Regions from separate parts of the Pseudoduganella sp. OTU4001 genome, predicted to be linked through region 1. Evidence: predicted binding sites of a transcription regulator. Region 1 holds the regulator's gene; each other region holds the start of a gene.

What was found. Region 1 encodes sigma-54, which starts transcription at its own class of promoters, with help from an activator protein. Its sites were predicted from a motif close to TGGCANGNAANCTGCTTT; they were not measured.
Region 2: AAHE99_RS23545 (PEP-CTERM sorting domain-containing protein) is a predicted target of sigma-54. The motif match lies at 1,714-1,731, and genes of this name have one in related genera.
Region 3: AAHE99_RS13905 (pilin) is a predicted target of sigma-54. The motif match lies at 1,779-1,796, and genes of this name have one in related genera.

Annotation. Positions count from the first base shown of each region.
Region 1 is NZ_JASATG010000004.1:15,203-18,474, reverse strand. Features, by position in the region: gene AAHE99_RS05025 (enoyl-CoA hydratase/isomerase family protein) at 1-309, opposite strand, end outside; gene hpf (ribosome hibernation-promoting factor, HPF/YfiA family) at 386-745, opposite strand; gene AAHE99_RS05015 (RNA polymerase factor sigma-54) at 813-2,306, opposite strand; gene lptB (LPS export ABC transporter ATP-binding protein) at 2,316-3,071, opposite strand; gene lptA (lipopolysaccharide transport periplasmic protein LptA) at 3,074-3,272, opposite strand, start outside.
Region 2 is NZ_JASATG010000038.1:39,349-42,620, forward strand. Features, by position in the region: gene AAHE99_RS23530 (hypothetical protein) at 1-72, opposite strand, end outside; gene pyrE (orotate phosphoribosyltransferase) at 146-802, opposite strand; gene AAHE99_RS23540 (exodeoxyribonuclease III) at 851-1,621, shown strand; gene AAHE99_RS23545 (PEP-CTERM sorting domain-containing protein) at 1,783-2,406, shown strand; gene AAHE99_RS23550 (DUF4386 domain-containing protein) at 2,408-3,169, shown strand; gene AAHE99_RS23555 (hypothetical protein) at 3,114-3,272, shown strand, end outside.
Region 3 is NZ_JASATG010000013.1:60,168-63,439, forward strand. Features, by position in the region: gene AAHE99_RS13895 (flagellar brake protein) at 1-450, shown strand, start outside; gene AAHE99_RS13900 (pilin) at 510-1,013, opposite strand; gene AAHE99_RS13905 (pilin) at 1,234-1,728, opposite strand; gene AAHE99_RS13910 (FHA domain-containing protein) at 1,916-2,548, opposite strand; gene sucD (succinate--CoA ligase subunit alpha) at 2,648-3,272, opposite strand, start outside.

The DNA of each region.
Region 1 (3,272 bases):
AGGGTAGAAGTGGATCAGGTGGTTCAGTGCGTATTCTTCGGTGAAGAAGTCTTCCAGCAGTGCGCTGCCGCCTTGGGTGCTGGCGCGGCCTACGTCGTGGAAGAAGCGGATGTCGCCGCCGGCGCACAGGGCGCGTTCGCTGGTGCTGCGCACCACCACGGCGGCGACGCTGGCGTCTTCGCGCCAGGCCAGCAGCGCCTGCGTCATCGCGCGCACCATGTCGAGGGACAGGGAATTGAGGGCTTTCGGGCGGTCCAGCGTGATGATGCCGGTGCCGTTGGTGATTTGGGTTTGGACGTGTTCGCTCATGCAAATATTTTAACGCACACTGGGCGCAAAAAAGGGCGCCAGATGCGCCCTTTGGTGTGCCTACTCTGCCAGTCCTTTACATGGCGGAGGGTGGTGCTTCGTACGTGTCCGGGAAGTGCTTGATGGCCGCGTGATTGTGGTTCTGCACACGGTCTTTGTATTTCATGACCTGGCGATCCAGTTTATCAATCAGGGTGTCGATGGCGGCGTAGAGGTCCTGCGACAGGCTTTCGACGTAAACAGTTTTGCCAGACATGCGCAGGTTGATTTCTGCTTTCTGGCGTTTCTCTTTCTCGGTGAGGTTATCTACAGTCAGGATGACAGCAATATCGATTACTTGATCGAAATGGCGCTTGACTCGTTCCAGCTTGTTTTGCACGTACTCGCGAATAGCCGGGGTCACTTCGACATGATGTCCACTGATGGTGAGATTCATACACACTCCTAAAGATGATGTCGCTCTCGAGTTCGTGCGCGCCGAAGCGCACAGAGGAACCCATGCACTACAAAGATTTACGGAGGCTTACCGGAGGAATTTTCAACGCTTCTCGATATTTGGCAACAGTCCGTCGCGCAATTACCATGCCTTGTTCTCCCAGCATGTCCGCAATCTTACTGTCGGATAAAGGATTCTTGGGGTCTTCTGCTCCTGTCAATTGCACGATCAGCGCCCGTATCGCAGTCGATGAAGCTTCACCCCCAGCTTCGGTCGCGACGTGGCTGCCAAAGAAATATTTCAACTCAAACATGCCATGCGGGGTGAGCATATATTTTTGAGTTGTAACACGGGAAATAGTGCTCTCGTGTAGTCCCAGTGTATCAGCTATTTCACGCAACACAAGGGGTCTCATGGCAACCGCACCGTGGCTGAAAAAGTTCTTTTGTCTTTCTACTATCGCTTCCGCCACGCGCAGGATGGTGTCGAAGCGCTGGCGCATATTTTTGATCAGCCATTTGGCCTCTTGCAGCTGGCCATTCATCTGCGATTCGCTCTTGCCTTGCTTGAGCAGGTTCGCATACAGGGCATTCACGCGCAGGCGCGGCACCACGTCGTTATTCAGCGTGACGACCCAGCCGCCGCGGCCCTTCTTCACGATCACGTCCGGCACTACATAGTCTGACTCGCCTGACGCAAATTCGGCGCCCGGATGGGGGTTGCATTGGCGGATCACGGCTTGCGCTTCACGCAGGTCTTCGTCGTCGCAATCGAGCGTTTTCTTCAACTTGGTGAATTCGCGCTGGGCGAACCAGGCCAGGTGCTTCTCGACGATGGTCAGGGCCATGCGGCGCGTCACCAGCGGCACGCAGGGCATGCGCTTGATCTGCAGCGCCAGGCATTCGGAGGCGTTGCGGGCGCCGACGCCGGGCGGGTCGAAGCTTTGCAGCAGCACCAGGGTGCAGCGCAGGTCGTCCAGCTCGATTTCCAGCTCGGGCGGCAGGCGTTCCAGGATTTCTTCCAGCTGCTCTTCCAGGTAGCCGTTGTCGTCCAGCGCGTCGATGATCATTTCCATCAGGGCGCGGTCGCGCGGCTCCTGCAAGGTCACGCGCATCTGTTCCAGCAGGTGCTCGCGCAGGGTGCAGCCGGAGGCTTCCAGCTGCGGGCGGCTGTCTTCGTCGTCGGCGGATTTGCTGCCGGCGCTGGCGCTCCAGTCGGTATCGTCGCTGCCGTTGGCAGCGCCCTCGCCCTCGCCGCCTTCATAGCCTTCGCCTTCGCTGCCGGCGCTGGCGCCGGCTTCGCCGCCATCGGTGGCCTGGGCAGCTTCGGGCGTGGCGACGCTGTCGTTGCCGGAGCCCTGGCTGATGGCGCCGTCGGCCAGCAGGCGTACCGAGTGGTCGAGCGGATCGTCGAGGCGTTCCAGCATCGGGTTATCGCTCAGCAGCTGTTCCAGCTCCTGGTGCAGCTCCAGCGTGGACAGCTGCAGCAGGCGGATGGATTGTTGCAGCTGCGGCGTCAGCGCCAGGTGTTGCGAGGTTCGCAGTTGCAGTGTTTGTTTCATGGCTTTCGCTTACATGCGGAAGTGTTCGCCGAGATAGACCCGGCGTACGGATTCATTGGCGATGATGTCATCTGGGCGGCCCGAAGCCAGCACGGCGCCCTGGTTGATGATGTAGGCGCGGTCGCAAATGCCGAGGGTCTCACGCACATTATGGTCGGTGATCAGGACACCGATATTGCGCTCCTTCAGGAAACGTACGATACGTTGGATTTCGATCACGGCAATCGGGTCGACGCCGGCGAATGGCTCGTCCAGCAGCACGAAGCGCGGGTTGGTGGCCAGGGCGCGTGCGATTTCCACACGGCGGCGCTCGCCGCCCGACAGCGACAGGGCCTGGTTTTCGCGCAGCTTCTCAATCTGCAAGTCTGCCAGCAGGGCTTCCAGGCGCTGGTCGATTTCCGCCTTGGCCAGCGGCTTGCCGTCCACCTGCTGGATTTCCAGCACGGCGCGGATATTTTCTTCCACCGTCAGCTTGCGGAATACCGAAGCTTCCTGCGGCAGGTAGGACAGGCCCAGTTGCGCGCGCTTGTGGATCGGCAGGCTCGAGACGTCGCTGCCGCCGATATCGATGGTGCCGGCGTCGGATGCCACCAGGCCCACGATCATGTAGAAGGAAGTGGTCTTGCCGGCGCCGTTCGGGCCGAGCAGGCCCACCACTTCGCCGCAATCGACTTGCAGCGATACGTCGTGGACAACCTGGCGTTTACCGTAGGATTTCTGAAGGCCGCGCACCACCAGGGTGTCGGCGCAGGTATTTGCTTGCATGCTTACTTCTTCTCCGCCGGTGGTTCGGTGCGCGATGGCTGGATCACCATGGTGCCGCGGCCGCCGCCCGGCTTGCTCTCACCGGTGGCCGTGTTGCGCACGCTGAAGAATTCCTTGCGGCTGTCGTAGGAGATGAATTCGCCCTGCACTTCGTCGTTCTGCTTGCCGCCTTCCAGGCGGCGGATGGCGGCCTTGTTGAAC
Region 2 (3,272 bases), on a different contig from region 1:
GCTGGGGAGCCCGTCCCGCACATCGGCCACAGCGGCCTCGTCGCCGTTCACCTTGAGCGTTGCAATGTTCATTACTTTCCTCGTTTTAATGTTGTAAGGAAGCAATCACCAGTCTAGCACAAGGCGGCGCGGCCGCCAGTCGCGTTTATTCCACGCCGTACTTGCTACGGTAGGCGGCTACCGCGTCCTTGTATGGTGCAAGCGACGGGTCGGCCGACAGGTAGGTGAACAGGTCGGACAGGTTGCCGATCGAGATCACCGGAATGCCGTAGTTCTTGCTGACTTCCTGCACCGCCGACAGTTCGGACATCTGGCCATCCTTGCCGCCGCGCTCCATGCGGTCCAGCGCGATCAGCACCGCGCACGGCTCGGCGCCGGCGTTGCGGATCATTTCCACCGATTCGCGCACCGAGGTACCGGCCGAAATCACGTCGTCAATGATGACAACCTTGCCAGTCAGCTTGGCGCCGACCAGGGTACCGCCTTCGCCGTGGTCCTTGGCTTCCTTGCGGTTGTAGGCGAAGGAGGTGTTGCGGCCCTTGCCGGCCAGCGCCATCGAGGTGGCGGATGCCAGGGTGATGCCCTTGTAGGCCGGGCCAAACAGCATGTCGAACTGCACGCCGGAGTCCAGCAGGGTCTGGGCGTAGAAGTCGGCCAGCTTGGCCAGGGTGGCGCCGTCGTGGAACAGGCCGGCGTTGAAGAAATAGGGCGATTGGCGCCCTGCTTTAGTCGTAAACTCGCCGAATTTCAGCACTCCCGCCTGTACGGAAAACGCGATAAACTCTTGCCTCAAATTGCTCATAGTGCACCCATCTTTGTTCAAAGTGCCAGTATTTTAACCGGAACACCTATGCCAAAAATCATTTCCGCGAACCTGAACGGTATCCGCTCCGCCGCCAAGAAGGGCTTTTTCAACTGGATGGGCACAATCGACGCCGACATCATCTGCGTGCAGGAACTGAAAGCGCAGGCAGCGGACATGACGGAGGAATTCCTCAACCCGCACGGTTACCACGGCCACTTCCACTACGCTGAGAAGAAGGGCTACTCCGGCACCGGCATCTACAGCAAAGTGGCGCCGGACCGCGTGATGATCGGCTTTGGCAGCGAAGAATTCGACGCCGAGGGCCGCTATGTGCGCGCCGATTTCGGCAACCTGACGGTGATTTCGGTGTACTGCCCTTCCGGCTCCTCGTCCGAGGAACGCCAGCTGGCCAAGTTCCGCTTCATGGACCTGTTCCTGCCGCACCTGCAGCAGCTGCGCGCCGAAGGCCGCGAATTCGTGATCTGCGGCGACTGGAACATCGCCCACAAAGAGATCGACCTGAAAAACTGGAAGGGCAACCTGAAGAACTCCGGCTTCCTGCCGGAAGAACGCGCCTGGATGACCAAGCTGTTCGATGAAGTCGGCTACGTTGACGTGCACCGCGGCCTCGACCCGCGCGAAGAGCAGTACACCTGGTGGTCCAACCGCGGCCAGGCTTATGCCAAGAACGTGGGCTGGCGTATTGACTACCACGTCGCTACCCCAGGCATCGCCGCCAAGGCGCACGCCGTGTCGGTCTACAAGGAAGTGAAGTTCTCCGACCACGCGCCGCTGATCATCGACTACCACCCATAATCATTCCGGATATCGTCGAGTAACTTTACATTACTCGTCGGCATGCGCATGGCAAGCTTGGTATGTCATTGAATTCATTGAATGAATTTTCGTGGCATGTACTTTGCTTAAGCTACCTCAGCAATATGTTCGTTCGTCCAAACATAATTCACGAGGGAAATATGCGCATCTTCCAGTCGAGTTTTGGCGCCGTAGTGGCGGCCATGATGTTGCTTGTAAGCCAACCAGCCGCGGCGGGTTTCATCAATTTCGAATCCGACGCGATGGGGTTTGTTGGAAACGGCTTTACTTCGGCATCGGATCCCGGCGTCCATTTCTTCGATACCGTCAATGCGGAGCTCCAAATCCTCAGCCACCAGGCCATCGGGACGCGCGCCCTGGCGGTCAATTGGGACGACGCCAGCCAACTGCGCATGACCTTCGACTCGACCGTCAATTCGCTGAGCCTGATCTTCGGCAATGATGATCCGGAATATGCTTCGGCAAGCGCCCGCGCCTGGCTTGAACTGTTCGATGGGGCCACTTCGGTTGGCCTGGTCAGCGTGCAGGTGAACCTCAACGACCTGTCCGACCAGTCGATCGCCTTCTCCGGCGCCAACTTCAACAGCGCGGTCTTCTGGTATGGGGATGCCGCAGGCGCCGCTATCGACCTGATCGAGGTCGTCGACAACATCGCCTTCGACAACGTGCCAACACGCGACGTGCCGGAGCCAGGTTCGCTGACCTTGCTGGGCCTCGGCTTCGCCGGCTTGGCAGCAATGCGCCGCAAACAAAAAACCGCCTGAGATGCACCCGGCCAAGCGCCTGGCGCGCACCGCCGGCTTGCTGTATCTGGTGGTGGTTGTCGCCGGCATCTTCGCGCTGATGTACGTGCCGGCGCAGCTGAAGATCGGCAGCGATCCAGCTGCCGCCATGGCCAGCATCATCGCCCAGGAAGGGTTGTACCGCGCCGGCATTGCGGCCAGCCTGGTGTGCTATCTCGCCTTCCTGCTGCTGCCGCTGGCGCTTTACCGGCTTCTCAGTCCCTATGGCCGCGGCGCGGCGAGCGTGATGGTGGCGCTGGCGGTGGCCAGCGTGCCGCTCTCCTTTGCCAACGTCGGCCACCGCCTCGAAGTGCTGAACCTGATCAGCGACGCCGGCTACCTGCGCGGCATCGCACCGGACGTCCTGGCGCAGCAAGTCATGCTGTCGCTGAAGGCCTACAGCAAGGGCATGATCCTGAACCAGGTGTTCTGGAGCCTGTGGCTGGCGCCTTTCGGCTATCTCGTTTTTAAATCCGGCATCCTGCCCAAACTGCTCGGCATCCTGCTGATGGTGGGCAGCGCGGGCTACGCCTTGGAGGCGTTCGGCCACATCCTGGTGGCCGACTTTGCCGCCCTGCCCGGCGCGGACCTGCTGTCCATCCCGGCCTCGCTTGGCGAGATCGGCACTTGCCTGTGGCTCTGCATCATGGGCGCCTATAATAGCGATACAAAATCGCACGGAAGTAAAAATGAAATCAGTCCTGGTACTTTTCCTGCTGAGCATCAAGAGCAGCTACATCAATGACGAAGAGTCGGAAGCCACCGACGAACAGTTCGACACGATCCAGTTCGTGCAGACTGAAAAAGGCACCTGGCGCTTCAAGACCTTCGCCGAAGACGAGGATGTC
Region 3 (3,272 bases), on a different contig from region 1:
ACCGTGGTGCAGCGCGTTTTCCTGCGGCCGCTGATGTATGCCCACGTGAGCTTCCCTACCGATATCCAGGGCACCAGCCTGCGCGCGGCGATGCGGGTCAAGGTCGATATTCCGGCCCAGATGATCCGCGACGATGGCCATCACGCTTCGGTGTTCCTGGTCAACCTGAGCGTCTCCGGCGCCCTGGTCGAGTCGGCCACGCCGGTCGGCCGCGACGGCGATCTGGTGCAGCTCGACTTTACCCTGCTGGCGCCGCCGGATAACCGGCAAGTGGTGATCCATACGCCGGCGCTGATCCGCAATGCCAGCGTGGCGCAGTCGCAAAAAATGGAGGGGAAGGATGTGTTCAGCTACGGCGTGCAGTTCACCAACCTCGACCCTGCCCACTTCACCCTGCTGCAAAACCTGACCTACGAGGCCATGCTGGCCGACCGGCAAAAAATCGTGTGAGCTGCCGCCAATAAAAAAAACCGGGCCGAAGCCCGGTTTTTTATTCGATACGCTAGCGATTAGGTACCGGAGGCAGCTGCTGCGCAAGCAGTTGCTGGGTTATTCTTTTCAATTGCTGCTTTTGGTACGGCTTCGGTGATGTCGGTGGTGTTGTACCAGGTCACGTTAGCTTTGCCGCCAGTCAGGCCGCATGGGGTCATGGTGATCTTCTTGCCAGCGGTCACGCCTTTACCCAGGTCAGCCAAGGTCAGTTCCACGACGCCGCTGGTGGTGTCGAAGGAAACCGCGGTCACTTCTTTGGTTGGGTTGAAGGCTGGAACCACACCGGCGCCGATGCCGCAACCGGTCAGAGTACCGCCAGCTTCCTGTGCGCAGGTGCCGACCGCGGTCTTCACTGGGTCGACTGCGGACAGCGCGTTACCGATCTTGGCTTTCAGGGTGTAGTCGGAGTAGGCTGGGATTGCCACTGCGGCCAGGATACCGATGATAGCAACAACGATCATCAGTTCGATCAGGGTAAAACCGGCTTGAGCCTGACGCTTAATCATTTTCATGGATTTCATTTTGCTACTCCTTCAGGTAAGAAACTAAAATTGGGTGGGACACTTGGGTATGAGCAATCGGTGTGCCAGCCTTTTTTGCCTAAAATTTGAGCAAAATGTCCCCAAAATTGTCACAGATTGTCACTTTTGGGATGCATGCTGACGTTTTTTGTCGCAGCGCTGACAAAAAACGGCAAAAAAAGACCGGGCCACTGGCCCGGTCTTTTCAGGAAGCTACTGATTAAGAGCCGGTGGCCGCGCAAGCAGTTGCTGGGTTGTTCTTCGTGATCACGGCCAGAGGGATGGCTGCGGTGACGGTGGAGGTGTTGTACCAGGTCACATTGGAGCGGGTACCGTTCAGCAGGCCGCAAGGGGTCATGGTGATGGTCGCGCCGTCAGTCACGTTTTTACCCAAGGCCGACAGGGTCAGCGTGAGGACGCCGGAGCCATCCATGGTCACGGTCTTGACTTCTTTGGTTGGATTGAAAGCTGCAACGCCAGCGCCCAGGCCGCATGCGCCGATGTCACCGCCATTTTCGCCGAGGCAAACGCCAAGGTTTTTCTTCACAGCGTCGACCGAGTCCAGCGCCACGTTGATTTTCGACTTCAGGGTGTAGTCGGAGTAAGCAGGGATTGCCACTGCGGCCAGCACGCCGATGATGGCGACAACGATCATCAGTTCAATCAGGGTGAAGCCGGCTTGGGCTTGTTTTTTCATCATTTTCAGGGATTTCATCTATTCAACCTTATAGTGGATAACTAACAATAGTTACTACATATTTAGTAACAGCAATTGCCGTGCCAACCACTTTTACCCCAAAACAACTTGTTTTTTGACAATTATTGTCAGTTTTTGCAACTCTTACTGACAATCTTTGTCAAAACACATTAACTATTGTTTTGAAAGTAACAATAATTGTCAATTAAGATTGACGAAACGCCATCTGGATGCCGCTCAGGTCGAGCACGTCGCCGGCCTTCAGGCGCTGGGGCTGGCGCGCCAGTGGCGCACCGTTCAGGAGGGGGGATTTGTCGCCTTCCACATGGGCGGCGGAATAGCCGTCGGCGGCGCGGGCGATCACGACCACCTGGACACCGGGACGGCCAAGGCTGGTCACCGCCTTGGTCAGGCTGAGGGTCTTGCCGCTATTGCTGCCATTCAGGACTTCGATGTGGCCGAGCGGCAGCTGGGCCGACTCGGAAACCGGCGCCGGCGGCGGGGCCGGCATGGCGGGGACGGTGGCGGCGGCAGCGGCCAAGGGGCGGATGCCGTCGGCGATGAATTCGAGGTGGTACTTGGCCATCTTGATCACGTCCTTGTTCTGCAGGAAGTGCTTGCCGATACGGTGGCCGTTGACGAAAGTACCGTTGGTGCTTTGCAGGTCTTCCAGGAAGGAGTCGTCCAGGATGGTGGTGATGATGGCGTGCTCGCCGCTGACCGCCGGGTGGGCCAGGACGATGTCGTTATGCTTGTGGCGGCCAACGGTCATGCGCTCCTTGGTGAGCTGCACCGTTTGCTCTACGATTCCTTCACGCATGACGACGAGTTTTGCCAAACTTTTCTCCTTTAAACCGGTAAACCTGGGTCAGACCCGAGGGTCAGACCCAAAAACGAAAAAGGGGAGCCGGAGCTCCCCTTTATCATACAGCTAATATTACAGCATTGCCTTCAGCAGGCGGCCCATTTCGGATGGGTTCTTGGTAACCTTGATACCGCAGGCTTCCATGATTTCCAGCTTGGCTTGCGCGGTGTCGTCGCCGCCCGAGATCAGCGCGCCGGCGTGGCCCATGCGCTTGCCTGGAGGAGCGGTCACACCGGCGATGAAGCCAACCACTGGCTTCTTCATGTTGTCCTTGATCCAACGGGCTGCGTTGGCTTCGTCCGGACCGCCGATTTCGCCGATCATGATCACCGCGTCGGTGTCAGGATCGTCGTTGAACATGCGCATCACGTCGATGTGCTTCAGGCCGTTGATCGGGTCACCGCCGATACCAACTGCCGAAGACTGGCCCAGGCCCAGGGCGGTCAGCTGAGCAACCGCTTCATAGGTCAGGGTGCCGGAGCGCGATACCACGCCGATACGGCCCTTGCGGTGGATGTGGCCTGGCATGATGCCGATCTTGATTTCGTCTGGAGTAATCAGGCCTGGGCAGTTTGGGCCCAGCAGCAGGGTCTTGGAACCGGCTTTGGCCATGCGGTCCTTGATTTCCATCATGTCGCGCACTGGGATGCCTTCGGTAATGCAGATGGCCAGGTCCAGTTCAGCTTCCACGGCTTCC